DNA from 3 places in the Prevotella sp. lc2012 genome. Region 3 is predicted to be linked to each of the others. Evidence: riboswitches for the same ligand, from Rfam matches in the RefSeq annotation. Region 3 holds a riboswitch; each other region holds the start of a gene.
What was found. Region 3 has a riboswitch for cobalamin ahead of BLU99_RS05675 (TonB-dependent receptor). Riboswitches for the same ligand answer to the same signal wherever they lie in the genome.

Region 1: another riboswitch for cobalamin. It lies ahead of BLU99_RS04420 (LysR family transcriptional regulator); the one in region 3 lies ahead of BLU99_RS05675 (TonB-dependent receptor).
Region 2: another riboswitch for cobalamin. It lies ahead of BLU99_RS06535 (alpha/beta hydrolase family protein); the one in region 3 lies ahead of BLU99_RS05675 (TonB-dependent receptor).

The regions. Positions count from the first base shown of each region.
Region 1 covers NZ_FNUF01000002.1:51,737-57,803, reverse strand. Annotated here, with positions in the region: gene rpoN (RNA polymerase factor sigma-54) at 1-706, shown strand, start outside; gene BLU99_RS04440 (hypothetical protein) at 724-1,350, shown strand; gene purE (5-(carboxyamino)imidazole ribonucleotide mutase) at 1,385-1,891, shown strand; gene ispG ((E)-4-hydroxy-3-methylbut-2-enyl-diphosphate synthase) at 1,937-3,310, shown strand; gene BLU99_RS04425 (hypothetical protein) at 3,316-3,945, opposite strand; cobalamin riboswitch at 4,377-4,562, shown strand; gene BLU99_RS04420 (LysR family transcriptional regulator) at 4,621-5,517, shown strand.
Region 2 covers NZ_FNUF01000002.1:627,199-633,265, reverse strand. Annotated here, with positions in the region: gene BLU99_RS06550 (beta-N-acetylhexosaminidase) at 1-1,004, shown strand, start outside; partial or broken gene BLU99_RS06545 (PIG-L family deacetylase) at 1,087-2,163, shown strand; gene BLU99_RS06540 (MATE family efflux transporter) at 2,121-3,425, opposite strand; cobalamin riboswitch at 3,545-3,731, shown strand; gene BLU99_RS06535 (alpha/beta hydrolase family protein) at 4,047-4,850, shown strand; gene BLU99_RS06530 (porin family protein) at 4,942-6,067, opposite strand, start outside.
Region 3 covers NZ_FNUF01000002.1:416,496-422,562, reverse strand. Annotated here, with positions in the region: gene BLU99_RS05680 (hypothetical protein) at 161-1,687, shown strand; cobalamin riboswitch at 1,732-1,914, shown strand; gene BLU99_RS05675 (TonB-dependent receptor) at 1,981-4,011, shown strand; gene BLU99_RS05670 (YncE family protein) at 4,008-5,180, shown strand; gene BLU99_RS05665 (hypothetical protein) at 5,177-6,067, shown strand, end outside.

The DNA of each region.
Region 1 (6,067 bases), 360 kb from region 3:
CCGTCCGGGCGCCTCGTTGGGCGAGACGGTCGGCAGGAGTCTCCAGCAGATCACGCCCGACTTCATCGTCGACACCCAGGACGACGGTACCGTCACCTTCACGCTCAACAACGGTGAGGTGCCTGAGTTAAGAGTGTCGCAGTCGTTTGTCGACTCCATGAAGGAATACCAGCAGAACAAGGAGCATCTCAGTCGGCAGACCAAGGAGGCTCTGCTCTATATCAAGAAGAAGGTCGACGCGGCACAAGGCTTCATCGAGGCCATCAAGATGCGCCGTCACACGTTGTCCGTCACCATGCGTGCCATCATCCAGTTACAGCACCAGTTCTTCGTCGATGGCGATGAGGCTTCCTTGCGCCCGATGATCCTGAAGGATGTGGCAGAGAAGACAGGCCTCGACGTGTCGACCGTCTCCCGTGTGAGCAACTCGAAGTATGCACAGACCCGTTGGGGCACGTTCCCCCTGCGCCATTTCTTCAGTGACAGCTATGTGACGGAGAGTGGCGAGGAGTTGTCGACACGGCAGATCAAGGCGGCTTTGCGCGACATCGTCGACGGAGAGGATAAGAAGCACCCCCTGAGCGATGATGCCATCAGAGACCAACTGGCCGCCAAGGGCTTCCCGATAGCACGCCGTACCGTGGCGAAATACCGTGAGCAGTTAGCGATTCCCATCGCCCGACTGAGGAAGATGGCGATTAAGTGAAAAGAAGAGACAACGAGATGGTGATAACAAAAGAGAAGAATATTATTCTGGCAGCGCGCATCGTGAGCATGCTGTTCACCCCTTTCTACCTGCCACTGGTGGGACTGATGGCACTGTTCGTGTTCAGTTACCTCAGTCAGATGCCGTGGGCCTATAAGCTTCAGGTGCTGACGCTCGTCTATGTGTTCACCATCCTGTTGCCCACAGTGCTCATCCATCTCTACCGTCGCTATCAGGGGTGGAACCTGATAGAGCTCGGCATCAAGGAGCGCCGTGTCGTTCCATATGTGATCTCCATCCTCTGTTATTTCTTCTGCGTCTATCTGATGGACCTGCTGCATATCCCCCATTTCATGGGAACGATGGTCTCTGCGGCCCTGTTTATTCAGATTATCTGTGCGCTGATCAATGTATGGTGGAAGATCTCCACGCATATGGCTGCTATCGGCGGTGTGGCCGGTGCCCTCTTCGTGTTCGGCGAGTTCTTCGGCTTCAATCCCGTGTGGTGGCTCTGTCTGGTGCTGATCCTTGCCGGGGTTCTCGGCTCCAGTCGGATGATCCTCCGGCAGCACACGTTACCTCAGGTGGTGACGGGCTTCTTCGTCGGAGTCGTCTGTTCCATCCTGGGACTGATCTATCTGTAGTGATAACATATGATGCAATCAAGTAAATAAAGATATGAAACCATTAGTCAGTATTATCATGGGCAGCACCAGTGACCTGCCTGTTATGGAGAAAGCCTGCAAGCTCTTGGATGAGATGCAGGTGCCGTTCGAAGTGAATGCTCTCTCAGCCCACCGCACGCCTGATGCGGTGGAGGAGTTCGCCCGTACCGCCAAGGACAGGGGCATCAAGGTGATTATCGCAGGCGCCGGCATGGCTGCCGCCCTGCCGGGTGTCATCGCTGCCTCGACCACCCTGCCCGTCATCGGTGTACCCATCAAGGGCATGCTCGACGGTCTCGACGCCATGCTCTCCATCATCCAGATGCCACCGGGCATTCCCGTGGCCACCGTCGGTGTCAACGGTGCGCAGAACGCAGCCATCCTCGCCGTGGAGATGATGGCTCTGGATGATGCCGCTCTGGCACAGCGTCTGGAGGTGTATAAGGGTAACCTGAAGATCAAGATCGAGAAGGCCAACGAGGAACTGGCTGAGGTCAAATATCAGTATAAGACCAACTGATAGCTGTTGACTTTCAGGTATTTTGTAATCAAGGTTCGAAGTTCTATGTATAAGAGAAGACAATCATCCGAGACCCGCGTTGGAACGATTGGCATCGGAGGCTCAAACCCCATCCGTATCCAGTCGATGGCTACGGTCGATACCAACGACACCGAGGGTGGCGTGGCACAGGCCAAGCGCATCATCGATGCCGGTGGCGAGCTGGTACGCTTTACCACACAAGGCACACGAGAGGCGGAGAATATGAAGAATATCTCGGCCCGACTGAAGGCCGACGGTTATATGACCCCTCTGGTGGCCGATGTCCATTTCACAGCACATACGGCCGATATCGCAGCCCTTTACTGCGAGAAGGTCCGCATCAACCCGGGTAATTACGTCGATCCCGGGCGTACGTTCAAGCATCTGGAATATACCGACGAGGAATATGCGGCAGAGCTGCAGAAGATCGAGCGTAAGCTCGTGCCGTTCCTGAATATCTGTAAGGAGCACCATACGGCCGTACGTATCGGTGTGAACCATGGCTCGCTCTCCGACCGTATCATGTCGCGCTATGGCGACACCCCCGAGGGTATCGTGGAGAGCTGCATGGAGTTCCTGCGTATCTTCAAGCGCGAGCAGTTCCATGATGTGGTCATCAGCATCAAGGCGTCGAACACGGTGGTGATGGTAAATACCGTGCGCCTGCTCGTGGCCACGATGGACAAGGAGGATATGCATTACCCCCTGCATCTTGGTGTCACCGAGGCTGGCGAAGGCGAGGACGGTCGTATCAAGAGTGCCTTGGGCATCGGTGCTCTCCTGACGGAGGGCATCGGCGACACCATCCGTGTCAGTCTCTCTGAGGAGCCGGAGTGCGAGATCCCCGTGGCCCGTAAGCTGGTCGACATGATCGAGGCGTGTGCCGCCCTGCGTGAGCAGGCAGAGGCCTCCATCAACGATAACACCATCGTCCTTGATGTCGATGCGCCCGACTGGGAGACCCTGCAGCTGAAGGCCGCCATGGCGGTGGGTGCCCTGCTCATCGACCGTAAGGCTATGAAGATCGTGATCCGTTCGCCTCGCTATGCTTCTTCCCAGTTGGAAGCCCTGGGCGATGCGTTATTGCAGGCCGCCCGTATCAAGTTCACGAAGACGGAATATATCTCCTGTCCTGGCTGTGGACGTACGCTCTACAACCTGCAGGAGACGATTGCCAAGATCAAGGCAGCCACAAAGGACTGTGTGGGACTGAAGATCGGTATCATGGGCTGTATCGTCAATGGGCCTGGTGAGATGGCCGATGCCGACTATGGTTATGTCGGTGCCGGACGCGGTAAGATCTCCCTCTACCGTGCCAAGGAGTGTGTCGAGAAGAATATCCCCGAGGAGGAGGCCGTCGAGAAACTCCTCGAACTTATCCGTAACGATCGGAAATAGATGCCCTAGCGCCTGCCACTGCGGTGGGCGTCGCCGGCCTTCCTACTGGTACCCTGTGGCTGGGTCGGCACGCTGATGGTCTGTTGACGGGCACCCCTGATGGCCTGACTCTTCTTCTTGTCGGGCTGTGGCCATCTGGAGCCGGCCTGCGGCAGTTGGCGTGCGTTGCGGTTGGGGTCGTTCGAGTAGGTGCGCCCTTGATAGGGACTGTAATGGTACTGACGGTTGCCGCCCTTGTAGGTGTCGTAGACACGTGGCGCGTTCCTGTAGAACCTGTTTTTCGGGTAGTGTCTGTATATGACAAAGGTGAACGACTTCGACTGCCAGCCGATGGGCCGGTAGAAGTATTCCGTGATGAGGAACCGCTGATACTGGTAGCTCGAGAGCACGAATTTCAGTTCGTTGTTACGACGCGTCCAGTAGAATCCGTACAGATCGCTCTCGAAGTTGAGGCTGATCATGTAGTCGAGGTTAATCTCATAAACCGCATTGTACTGGTCGTCGGTCAGATCGAGCTCATAGCCCATCTTGTCGGTCAGGTACAGCGCATGGCTGCGTGCCTTGGAGAAACTCATCGCTTGGGCGGAGACGGCTATCGCCATCATCGCCACCAAAGTAATCATCAGTCTTTTCATGATCATCGTTTTTTAGTCGCTTTTTCATCGGCAAATATACGATTTAGTCGATAAAAAAGAAAAAATAATCGACGAACAGGCCGATTATGCGTTTTTTCTCGTATGAAGCCAATACGGTCTTTGTCGGTGATCGGGGAGTTGGTCGTGGACGGTCATGCCGTCAGGCATGCTTGTTCTTATAGACAATCAGCAGCGTGACACCGATGAAGGTCAGCAGGAATTCTATAGCGACGATAATAACATAACCCATAGTGCGAAGTTTTTTTGGTTTCTTATTCTACTGCAAAGATAGATGATTATCCGACGTGGGAGACGCTTCGGTTATTAGTTGTTCCGAACGAGACTATCGGAAAAAGCAATAACCGCCTTTTTTCTGTGGGGATATTTTTGTTTGTTTGTTGAAAATGTGTATCTTTGCACCTGTGATACAGAGATGTGTCGCCCGTGAAGGTGCACTTAGCTGTGCTTAATTGGGAATGTGAGTGAGAATCTCCGACTGTCCCGCAGCAGTAAACTCCATTATGGCTCTCAGGCAGAAAAGCCATTGCCCGTTTGGGCGAGAAGGCGCTTGGGAGTGGAGGAAAGTCTGAAGACCAGCCTTTGTACGGAATGATGCCTGATGCTCTCGATGTAAGGGCAGAGGGAAAGAGTATGACAGAAAGTGAATCGTGAGTTATGGAACTGCGACAACTGAGGTATTTCCTCAGGCTATCCGAGACGCTCAATTTCTCGGTGGCCTCGAAAGAACTGTTTATCACCCAGAGCACGCTCTCGCAACAGATCCTGAATCTGGAGCGTGAGCTGGACCAGCAACTGTTTATCCGCAACAGTCATGAGGTGCTGCTCACCGAGGCGGGCAGGATGCTCCTGCCGCTGGCCCGTGAGAGTGTGTATAAGGTGGACAACTGTTTCCTGAGGATGCAGGAGCTGAAGAACATGCTGACGGGCGAGCTGAATATCGGCGTCACCTATTCGTTCAGCAGCATGATCTCGGAGACGATGATCGACTTCCTGAAGAAATACCCCAAGGTGAAGCTCAATGTGTTCTATGCGTCGATGACAGACCTGATAGAGCGACTGCAGCGCCATGAGCTCGACTTCGTGGTGGCCTTCAAGCCGACGGAGCACAACGAGCATATCGAGAGCCGACTGTTGTTCGACAACCGCCTGGCGGCGATCGTCAATGAGCACCATCCGCTGGCGGCCAAACAGGAGGTGACCCTCGACGAGCTGGAGCGCTACTGCTTCGCCCTGCCTGCCAAGGGACTGCAGGCCCGCCATGCCTTCGATCAGGTGCTTCTGCATACAGACCACCATTATAATGTCAAGGCAGAGATCAACAACGTGTCGCTGCTCTTGAAGCTGGTCCGTCAGACGAAGTTCGTCACGGTGCTCGCCGAGGCGACCATCATCGACGAGACGGGCCTTCGTGCCGTCCCAATCAACGTGCCGTCGTCCAGGATGGAGGGCTGTATCCATGTGCTCCGCGACGGTTATATGAAAAACTCCACACGAGCTTTCATCCAGATGCTTGAACAGTGTACAGAGGTTCTTAAGAACAGGCTGTATTAAGAAAGAGTAGCGCCATTTTCTCTCTCTCTCTCGTGCGCTACTCTTTTTCCATTCCTTAGATTGTCAGGAAAAACTGCCTAAAAAAACGTTCGTCTGAAGTTGCGAACTAGAAAAACCGAGGGGCTCTTTAGTCCCCTTCTTGCCCTGTTTAGGTGCACTTTTCCCCTGTTCGGTGGAGAGAAGGGGCCTACTTTGGGTGGGGGTGCCTTCTAACAGTTAAAGAGATGGTCTCCACGACCGAAAGGAATGGCACTTACGAGTGAAAGGGATAATCTCTTATAGGGTATAGAGATAATCCCTTTCACTCGTAAACCCTATCTCCACGACTCATAGGCCCTATCTCTTTGAGGGAAAAAACCTACCCCTTTCTTGTGCGGATGTAATCGTTTTATTATCAGTCAATTACAAAAACGGTCCAAAACTCACGCCTACGCCCCATATTCCCATGTTCCTGCCCACCACGCGAGTTATGCGCGCCCATTTGTAAAGATATATCACCACAGACTCTTCGAAAGTCCCTTCGACAAGCTCAGGGACCGTAGATCGTGAG
Region 2 (6,067 bases), 210 kb from region 3:
ACCGTTCAGGAACTGTTCTGGGCCGTAACTCAAGCGTCGACGACCATACCCGTTACGGTGGCTACTACACCCAGGAGCAGTTGCGCGATATCGTGAAGTATGCCGAGGAGCGCCATATCACCGTCATCCCCGAAATCGAGATGCCCGGTCATACGTTAGCCATCCTGGCCAGCTACCCGGAGCTCGGCTGTACCGGTGGACCCTACGAGGTAGGTCATTTCTGGGGTATCTATAGCGATATCCTCTGTGCCGGTAAGGAGGAGACCTTCGCCTTCATGGAGGGGGTGCTCGACGAGGTGATGGACATCTTCCCGTCAAAGTATATCCATATCGGCGGTGACGAGGCACCCAAGACGAAATGGGAGAAATGCCCTCTCTGTCAGAAGCGTATCGATGAGGAGCAGATCAAGAGCGATGGTAAGGTCAGTGCAGAGGATCTGCTACAGGGCTATTTCACCCGTCGCATCAACAAATACCTGACCCAGCATGGGCGCCGTCTCATCGGTTGGGACGAGATTGCCGACTTCGGCATCGACACCACCGCCACCATCATGTCGTGGCAAGGATCGGAGCCAGGCATCAAGGCCGCAGCGAAGGGCTTCGACGTGATCATGGCTCCGTCGGACTATGCTTACTTCGACAAATACCAGATCGATGACGACTACTTCGAGCCGAAGCTCATCGGCGGTTGTCTCACCGTAGAGAAAGTGTACAACTACGAGCCGCTGAGCGATACTGCAGCCCCACAGGATGCCAGCCATATCCTGGGTGTTCAGGCGAACCTCTGGACGGAGTATATCCCCATCAAGGAACTGGCCGAGTATCAGGTGCTGCCACGTATGGCAGCCCTGGCGGAAGTGCAATGGCTGGATCCCGCGAAGAAAGACTACCAGCAGTTCCTCCCGCGTCTCGACAGACTGGTACAGCTCTATCGCAAATACGGCCTTACCTATGGCTTGCATGTATGGCCCGAGCTATACAAACAAAACAGAGAAGTTTTTTAAATACCAAAGCACTATATATATGAACTTAAACCTCACTTCTCAGATTAAGATGCCCGACCACAAGCTGCGCCGCCAGGTTATCGAACTGTGCCAGAAAGTCGGGAAGCCTTTACTCAAGCTGTCCACAAAAGATTATGTGGACAATGGTCTGGGTCAGCTCGTCAAAGAGTTTGACGGTCAGGCCGGTCTGGTAAACATCGAGGTGTTCAACGAACTGCAGCACACCATCACCGGCTGGCCCGGTGGAAAGCCCGACGTCGACGACACCTACCGTCCGGAGCGCGCCACGCCCTACCCCAAGCGTGTCATCGTCTTCTCCCCACACCCCGATGATGATGTCATCTCCATGGGTGGCACCATCCGTCGACTGATGCAGCAGGGACATGACGTGCACATCGCCTACGAGACATCCGGCAATATCGCCGTCGGCGACGAGGAGGTGACACGCTTCATGCATTTCATCAACGGTTTCAACAAGATCTTCGCCAACGGCTCCGACGAGGTAATCAAGTACAGCTACCAGTCGGTGAAGGCCTTCCTGAAACAGAAGAAAGAAGGTGATCTCGACAATGAGACGGTGCTGCGCCTGAAAGGCCTCATCCGTCGTGGCGAGGCCCGACTGGCCTGTGGCTACAACGGCATCAACAGCGATCACATCCACTTCCTCGACCTGCCCTTCTACGAGAGCGGCAAGATCGAAAAGCTGCCGATGTCGGAGAACGATGTGCTACCGATCCAGCAACTCATCGCGGAGGTGAAGCCTCATCAGATCTACGTGGCTGCCGACCTGGCCGATCCTCATGGCACCCACAAGAAATGTACCGACGCCGTTCTGGCTGCTATCGACGAGGAGAAGAAAGCGGGTGCAGAGTGGCTGAAGGACTGCCGTGTATGGATGTACCGCGGTGCCTGGGCAGAATGGGATGTGGCCGACATTGAGATGTGCGTGCCGATGAGTCCGGAGGAACTACGTGAGAAGCGTAATGCCATCCTGCGCCATCAGAGTCAGATGGAGAGTGCCCCGTTCATGGGTAATGACGAGCGATTGTTCTGGCAGCGCGCCGAGGATCGCAACCGCGACACGGCGAAGCGCTATGATGATCTCGGTCTGGCATGTTACGAGGCCATGGAGGCCTTCGTGGAATACCATATCGTCTGAATACCCCCTCTCATGAGTAGATAGATAACCATGGCTAACCACAGGCCATGGTTTTTTAGTATGCCGGCCGTCAGCCCGTAGATGACGAAGAACAATAGGGCCGATACCAACGACGATACCAGCATCCCTCTGGTGGCTGTCATCCCGATGAACAGCCCATCCCAGATGAAGGCCGCCGCTCCGGCAGTTGGTATAAGCCAGACCCACCACAGATAGTCGTACGAGGTTGCCAGCACCTGTGGCTCGTCGGTCAGGATACCCACGATCGCTTGTCCTCCCACCACATACAACAAGGTAAAGAACACGGTCATCAGCACAGCCCAGCCAAACAGGTGGCGGACCGTCTCACGGAACACCAGTTTGTTGCCTGCCCCGTAATAACGGCCTCCCAGCGCTTCTCCGGCATAGGCAAAGCCGTCCATGAAATAAGAGAAGAACAGGTAGAGCTGCATCATTACCGTATTGACCGAAAGAATCACTGCCCCATGACGGGCACCAGCGGATGTAAAGAAGAGGTTCACCAGAACCAGGCACAGTGTACGGAGGAAGATGTCACGGTTGACATGGAAGAAACGGCTCATCGCCGTGCGGACGAACGCGCCTTGCAGAACCAGATAACAGCGCAGACGACCGTAGTAACGGAAGAACAGACCTACCGCCATGAGGAAGCCCGCATACTGTGCGATGACCGTTCCAAGGGCCACTCCCTCGATCTTCATGCCGAATCCATAAACCAACAGCAGACTCACCAGGATGTTGATCACGTTCTGAGTGATGGAGATCAGCATGGGAATACGGGTGTTCTGCATGCCGATATACCAACCCGACAGACTGAACAGTCCCAGAGAGGCCGGAGCGCCCCAGACCACAATGTAGAAATAGGTGGTGGCCGATGGCTGCACGTCGGCTGTCGGACCGATCAACCAGAACATCATGAGCCGCAGTGGCACCTGGAGGACCAACAGGACAAAGGCAATACCCAAGGCGATGGCCATCGAGCGTAACAGTAAACGTCCAACCTCCGGGAGGTCACGCCGACCCAAGGCCTGTGCTGTCAGTCCACTCGAGCCCATCCGCAGGAAACCGAAAAGCCAGTAGACCAGGTTGAAGATCATCGAGCCGACCGCCACCGCCCCGATATAGACGGCACTACCCATGTGTCCCACGATGGCCACATCGATCATCCCGAGCAAGGGCACGGTGATATTCGATATGATCGATGGCAAGGCGATCTGCAAGATCTGTCGGTCTCTCTGATTCATTCGTATGCAAAATTACGAAATATCGCACTCCCACCGCACATTTTGCAAGAAAAAGTGCATTTTTTCTCGTTTTTCTTGTTGAATTAGACAATTTTATCTATCTTTGCACCCGACAGCCCGAAAAGCTGTCCCATCAGGGTTTGCTTAACCGCAATTAATTGGGAACGTGAGTGAGAATCTCCGACTGTCCCGCAGCTGTGAGCTCCCGTATGGCTCTGAAGTGAGAAAAGCCATTGCCCATCAGGGCGAGAAGGTACTTCAGGGTGGAGCGAAGTCAGAAGACCAGCCTTGAATGGAAGAAGCCGACAATCCTCGATGTAAGGATGAGAGGCAAAACGAATGCCTTTGTTGGGAAAAGTCAGTAATAGTTCTGGAGTTCGTGTGGACTCTTTGTAACGTTACATACGTGTATTATTATATAGGTTTGTGAAAGAGACCCAGCCGCGAGGCCCGGTCTCTTTTGATGTTTCTGTATTGCCTTACACGACACGGATGTATCATTTTAATACGTGAAATGACCGCATGACACTTTGAGCATGTCTAATCATACATTCCAGCCATCCTACTCCAACGTTTTCCGCTATCTTTGCAGTATTATTATCTTCACTAATCAATTAACATATGAACTGGAAAAAAAGACATTATCTACTACTGGGTCTGGTCTTCATGACCATCGGAGCATGGGCACAGACAGAAGAGTTATGGGTACAGAATGGGGAGCGTAACATCTATGGTGTGCTGAACCATCAGAAAGAGACAGGTAAAAAACAGCCATTGGCTATCATCGTGCACGGCTTTAACGGTTCACACGATTGGGGTCGCAACTACTTCGACACATTCAGCTCAATGGGTTATATGTGTTACACGTTTGACTTCCCCTGCGGATCGGCAAACAACAGGAGCGACAGCAACACGATGAACATGTCGATCATCGACGAGAAGCACGATCTGGAGGCCATCGTGAACTATTTCAAGAAGCGCCCGGATGTGGATGCCAGCAGGATCGTACTCGTGGGCGAGAGTCAGGGCGGACTGGTGGCGGCCCTCACTGCCGCTGAGATGCCAGAAGATATCAGTCAACTGGTGCTCGTCTTCCCCGCCATTGCCCTAGGCGACAATCACGACACCCGTCCTATAGAAAATATGCCGGACACCACCCGTATCTGGGATGTGCCTTTGGGTAAGCGCTACTTTATGGAACTGCGCGACATACACTCCTTTGATGTGATAGGACGCTACGAGAAGCCCGTCCTAATCATCCAGGGTGACAACGACAATGTGGTACCGCTCTTCAGCACACAAAGAGCCGCGAGGAGATATAAGGATGTCCGTATGCACATCATCCACGGCGCCGGCCACGGCTTCAATGCCAAGGAGTTTGAGGAGTCGCTTCAGCCAATCAAGAACTTTATCAAACACGATTAATTATCTGATTGCGGCAGATGCCATTATCAAAAGAGACCCAGCCTTATAGCTGGGTCTCTTTTGATATTCTATGATGAGCGACAAACAGCTATCATTCTTCACTTTTCTTTTTCGCTTTTACGAGGAAACGCCATGAGAGGGAAAGCATGTAGTACTGCGGGATACAGTTCCGCCAGGTCTCGGTTTTCCCCTGTGCGTTCATGATTAACTGTGTATTGGAGAACTGATGCAGGATATCGAATCCCTGTAGTCGCACAAAGAGTTTTCCTTTGCAAATAGCCTTACTAATCTGGGCATTCCACACCCAGTCGGTGGTGTTCATCTCCGTCTGATGATAGCCCCGACGAGCAAACATCGTAATGTCTGATGTGAGCTGTGCGCCCCACGGTAACTTCACCTGCGCATTAGCCCCCAGGCTGTAGTCGCCAGCCCGGATATGAGTGAAACCACTCCGTTTGCTATCAATGAGATAGTAATCGGCACCACCATGAAGCGTCAGCTCCAGGTCGTCGTTGGCACGATAGTTGAGCTTCAGCTCGTCGCCGATCTTCCAGTTGTTGACAATGCTGCGCACACTCTCCGCATATCCCTCAACACTGGCCATATCTACACAATGGTTATAGTTCACCGTCGATCTGTTCTCAAGGGAGAGCTTCTTATCCTTATCCAAAGGACCATAGATGCTCCAGCCACCATTCAGGTCCCAGTTGCCATTCACGCTGACCGGCCTCATCGTAGAGATACCCGACGACTTATTGAACGAGAGACTATAAGCGACGCTATGATCCGTCTGATGGTAGTTGGCCCACAGACTGAAGTTCAGTTTCTGATTTCTATGGGTTGAGAGGTTCAGATCCACATAGTAACGATGGAGATTCTTCAGATCCGGATTTCCCAAGAAGACAGATAGCGGGTTACTATCGTCGCGATAGTCGATCATCGACGTCAGGTCGGGGAAGTCGGACTTGATGCCAGCCGACAACATATACCCGATCTTTCCACTATGCGAGCGAAGACTGATATCCGGCTCGACGAAAGCCTTACTATGCGGCAGATGATAATGATCTGTACGCGTATAATGAAGGTGAGCATTCACCATCCTGACAGGCATATTAAGCAAGAACTCTCCGTTGATGGCTTTCAGCTGAAAGAGGAAGAAATGCAAGTTGAAGAGATGCTCGTTACGGTATTCGTGGTAGCGATAGCTGTTTCCCCTG
Region 3 (6,067 bases):
GGTGGAGCAGGCCGTGGAAATGGCGGAGGCGACACGGATAGAACAGGCGCAGCGTTTGTTCGCTGAGGCGGGGGTGGTGTTGGCTGAGGCGGCGTGTGCCGAGGCGCAGCGACAGGCCCTGGCACAGTGGCTCGCTGAGCGGAAGCGGCACCTGAACGGGATGTACTGCACGACGGGCTATGCCGAGCGGTGGCAGGAGCAGCGTGTGGACTACCAGGTGCCGGAGGCGTTTGCAAAGGTGGCCGAGGGGTGCTATCCGATCGTTAGGTTCGCTGAGACGGGGGCGATCGTCTATCCGTTCCGTCGGCGTAGGCGGGCGGCGGACGAGGCTGCGCTGGGACTTCTGAAGCGGTTACGGGCTTGGTTGCCCGAGACGATCGGGGTGTTCGCGGATGTGTGTCTGAACATCTCCGTACAGCAGCCGCCTGTGGAGATGGACCTCGCCTTGGTGGCGGATGACGGCGGCGTACGGATCGACATCGAGATCGACGAGCCTTATACGGCGGAGACGCGCAGGGTGATACATGCCATCGGCTGTGGCGACGACTACCGCGACGGGGTGTTGAACCGTCATGGATGGACGGTCGTCAGACTGGCGGAGCGGCAGGTGGCGGAACAGCCTGAGGCGTGTGCCGCCTATCTGGTGCAGTTGGTGAGGGCGCTGGTGCCTGAGGTGGCGGCCGTTGAGGCGGTGGCCGCAGAGGGGCTGTCGCCCGTGAGGCGGTGGACGGACAACGAGGCGCTGAAGATGGCGGCCAGAGGGGAGGGGCATGGTGAACCGCCGCGACTGGTGCCGACGGTCGTGCCTCAGAACAGTCAGGAGCGTTACGGCTGTCAGCTGGTGGCGCGGCTGCCACGGACGACGGAGATGCAGGAGAAGATGGGCGCTTTCACGGAGGCGGGGCGCTACGACCAGGACCGTTATATCGACTTCATGGCCGACGAGCATGTCTATACCTACGACGGCCGAGAACGGCTGTTGCCCGTGAGCAGTCTGATCGCTTATTTCTTCGAGACGTTCGACGCGCTGCAGACGGCGCAGATGCAGTGGCAGCGCTACGGGGCGGACGTGGAGGAGATGCTCGACAGGTGGGACCGCTGTCGGCGGATGGCCAGTGAGGTGGGCACGTTCATGCACCTGCAGACGGAGCGTTACTTCCGCGACGGGGTGTTCGACACTGTTTACTCCTTTGTCGACGGGGAGGCGACGGTGCCTGTCAGCATCGAGCGGGAGAAGGCGCATTTCCTGCGTTTCGTCGAGGAGCATCGTATCCGTCCCTATCGCCAGGAATGGCCGATCTACGACCTGGACCTGAACATCGCGGGGACGGTTGACATGATCTGTCGTGAGGACGACGGCTCGTTCACCATCTACGACTGGAAGCGGAGCGGGAAGGTGGTCGACGCGGCGGGGGTCCCGCTGACGGAGGGCTTCAACGGGAAGACGGGCTTCAACGGTATCAGTCTGCCTGACACGCCTTTCTATCACTACTGCATCCAACAGAACCTGTATCGCTATATGCTCCAGAGGGATTACGGCATCCGTGTGGGGGGGATGAACCTGGTGGTGCTCTGTCCCGACTATCCGACCTACTACAGGGTGGAGGTGCCAGTGATGGATGAGGTCGTGGAGCAGATCATGGCGGCCTGTCATCAGCATGATCTCGGCCACAGACTGCTGCGATAGGTCGTTTTTTTCCCAATATATTTCCTACTTTCAAGGTTTTTATTTATTTTTGCAAACGAATCGGTTCACCCTTTGGGTGATGAAAAGGGAATCGGGTGAGAATCCCGGACAGTCCCGCTGCTGTAAACCGTCTTTATCGGCACAGACAAATGTCACTGAGATTTTTGGGAAGACGTCTGATGCCGGATGGTGAAGTCAGAAGACCTGCCGATGGAAAGCCTCTCGCTCCGCTTCTGGGGTTAGGCGGGGTGGGAACACAAAAAGTGGAAGTGAAGAGCGAACCGTGTCGCCTGATGCAAAGGGCATCGCTACTACTACTGTCTTGTTTCTTATGTCTTCATACGACAGCACAGGGCAAGTTGGATTCCGTACAGCACATACGGGAGATCGTCGTCGTGTCCCGTCCTGCCATGCGTGAGGTGGTGCCCAGTCAGAAGCTGAAGGGGGAGCAGCTGGAGAAGCTGAACACCCATTCCGTGGCCGACGCGCTGCGCTATTTCTCGGGCATCCAACTGAAGGACTATGGGGGTGTGGGCGGCATCAAGACGGTGAACATCCGTTCGATGGGTACCCATCACTTAGGTATCTCCTACGACGGGGTGGCACTGGGGAATGCACAGAACGGACAGATAGACCTCGGGCAGTTCTCGCTCGACAACGTGGAGGAGGTGACGCTCTACAACGGTCAGAAGAGTGCGATATTCCAGCCCGCCAGCGACTTCGGTCATGCGGGCTCTGTCTATATCCGTACGAAGGCGCCCGACTTCGCCTCGCATCATGAGCAAGGGGCCGCGCGCCACTACAGACTGCGGATGAAGGCGCAGTATGGGTCGAGCGATATGTTCCGCTTCTCGACCCTATGGGAGCAGCGGCTGTCGGAGCGGGTCAGCTCGTCGCTGAGCACAGGCTTCCTGACGGCCAGCGGAAAGTATAAGTTCCGTTATGAGCGCCGCTACCCCGATGGGACGACGGCATGGGACACCACGGCCATCCGACAGAACGGCGATATCCATGCCGAGCGGGTCGAGGGTAACCTCTACGGGCGCCTCTATCAGGGCGGTTGGCAGGTGAAGGGCTATCTCTATCATTCGGCCAGAGGCATCCCTGGGGCCATCGTGAACAACGTGTGGCGGCGCGGGGAGCGGCAGCAGGATCTGAACACGTTCGTGCAGGCGGCCTTCGACAAGAACGTGGGCGAGGGGTTCAGCACTCGGTGGCTGGCGAAGTATGCCTACTACAACACGCATTATGTGAACAAGGACACCACACAGTTGCCCGTGGACAACCGCTATCGGCAGCAGGAGCTGTATCTCTCGACGGCCAACGTGCTGGAGCTGTTGCCCAACTGGAGTGCCTCGCTGAGCTATGACTTCAAGTGGAACAAGCTGAATGCCGACATCTATAACTTCGCCTATCCGACCAGGAGGTCTCATCTGGTGAGTCTGGCTACGGCGATCGACTACAGGCATCTGAAGGCACAGGCTTCGGTGCTGGCTTCATTCGTCAACGACAGGACGCATCGGCGGGGTGCCTTTGCAGGGATGGACGCCAGTCGCTCGCTGTCGAAGCTCACGCCGGCCGTCTTCGTCAACGTCTATCCTTTCCGTGGTAACTTCTTCTCGATGCGGGCGTATGTGAAGAAGAGCTTCCGTATGCCGACATTCAACGACCTCTACTATACCGACATGGGTAACGCCAACCTGACGCCGGAGAGTGCCCTGCAGTATGATGCGGGCTTCGTGCTCAACAAGCATTTCATGGAGGGCATCGTGCGTCACGCGCAGATGCACTTCGACGTGTATTACAATACGGTGCACGACAAGATCGTGGCCTACCCCAAGGGACAGCAGTTCCGATGGACGATGCTGAACCTCGGTAGGGTGCATATCAAGGGTGTCGACGTGGAGGCCGAGGCTGACTTCCAGGTGGGACGGGAGCTGGTGGCGACGGCACGGGCTCAATACACCTACCAGGATGCTCGCGACGTGACGGACCCTGCCACGTCTTACTACCGCGACCAGATTCCTTATATCCCCTGGCATTCGGGCTCGGCCATCGTGGGACTCTCTTACCGTAACTGGGACGTCAACTACTCGTTCATCTATGCGGGGGAGCGCTACGACAGTCAGGAGAATATTCTCTATAACCATATGGAGCCGTGGTACACGAGCGACCTGAGCATCGCCTGCCGATTCCATTGGCAGAAGGTGTTGTGGAAGGCTCATCTGGATGTGAACAATGTGCTGGGACAGGATTATGAGGTGATCGTGAACTACCCCATGCCTGGCAGGAACTATACGATAACCCTGAGTGTGGAGATATGAGACGACTGATACCATATATCTGTATGCTGCTGATGCTCGTCGCCTGTCGCGACGACGTGATGGTGGTGCCGTTCGAGGATATCAATACGGGAGGACAGGCTGTCAAGGGTGAGATCGTGGGGATGTACCTGCTCAACGAGGGGAACATGGGATCGAACAAGGCGACGCTCGACTACCTGGATCTGTCGGGCAACGACGAGACGGTGCACTACCTGCGTAACATCTATGCCTCGCGCAACCCGACGACGGTGATGGCGCTGGGCGACGTGGGGAATGATATCCAGATCTATGGGTCGCGGCTGTGGCTCGTCGTCAACTGCTCGAACAAGGTGGAGGTGGCACGGGCCACTGACGCGGTGCGCATCGGCAAGGTGGACATACCCAACTGCCGCTATGTGTCCTTCCATGGGGGCTATGCGTATGTCAGCTCGTATGTGGGCACACAGTATGCCTCGAGCAACAGTCCGTTGGGCAGCGTCTATCAGGTGGACACGCTCACGCTGCAGAAGATCGACTCCGTCAGCGTGGGCTATCAGCCGGAGGAGATGGCGATCCTCGACAAACGGCTCTATGTGGCCAACAGCGGCGGCTATCAGGGGATGACGGGACAGGGCTACGAGCATACGGTGAGCGTGGTGGATCTCACGACCATGCGGGAGACGGACAGGATAGAGGTGGCGCCGAACCTGCACCACCTGAAGGCCGACAGGTACGGACAGTTGTGGGTGACCTCGCGCGGCAACTATATGAACCTCGCTTCGAGCATCTACTGGTTGGAGAAGGGGGCTGACGGACAGATGCAGGTGGGGGGAAAGATCGACCAGCCCGTGAGCGATCTCTGTATCGTAGGCGACTCGCTTTACTTCTACGGGAGTCAGTGGAACGAGGTCACGAAGAAGAACAGTATTACCTACGGCATCATCAATGTGGCCACGCATCAGGTGGTGAGCACCTGTCTGTCGGATGCTCCGGAGATGGGGAAGATACGGATGCCGTATGGTATCATCGTCAACCCTCATGAGCGTGACTTCTATCTGATGGATGCCAAGAACTACACGTCGAGCGGCGAACTGTTCCACTTCCTGGCGGATGGTACTTTCGACTGGAAGGTGACGACGGGGGATATCCCTGCGCATGCGGTGTTTCTGAGAAAGGAGAAAAAGGAATGAAGAGAATGAGATATTATAAGGTGTGGATGGTGACGGGCTTGTTGGCTGTGGCCCTGCCCTCCGCTTTGCCGATAAGTGCACAGCGGATGGACGAGGGGGTGGCTCACTCGAAGTATATCCAGGCGGTCGATGAGTACAGGCCGGCACCTGGACAGTATGTCAACGACGCGCCGGAGTACGAGGAGGGCGACACGGAGGAGACGATGATACAGAAGTGTAACGAACGACTGGCTGGGCACAGTCCGGCGGATCCTGATGCTCATATCGTGGCGCTCGGCGGCTGGGGCGGGTATATCACGTTCCATTTCGACCACTCTATCGCGAATATCCCTGGACAGCGCGACTTCGCCGTATGGGGCAATGCTTATCAGGAGATGAGAAACCTGGTGTTCGGTGGGATGAACGAGGCTGGGGTGGTGATGGTGTCGAAGGATGTCAACGGCAACGGACTGCCTGACGACCCTTGGTACGAGATCAGCGGTAGCTGTGATGTGGACAGTGTCGGGAAGGTGGTCTATGGCTATGAGGTGACTTATCGCCAGAACCCGATGGGCGACATCGCCTGGACTGACAATCAGGGCGTAAGTGGCACCGTCGACAGGAACCACTACCACACTCAGGAGTACTACCCTCTGTGGCTGCCTGACAACCTGACCTTCCGCGGTACGCGTCTGCCGGATAACATGGTGAACCTCTCCCACGAGGTGGATGCCAACTGGAGTCCTTACTATTTTGTGCTCGTAGGCTTCCGCTATGGGTATGCCGACAACCTGCCTAACTTCACCGATAATGCTGACGCGACGTCGTATAACTATGAGGGATGTGGCATCGATATCGGCTGGGCTGTCGATGAGAAGCGGCAGCCTGTAGCCCTCGACTTCATCGAC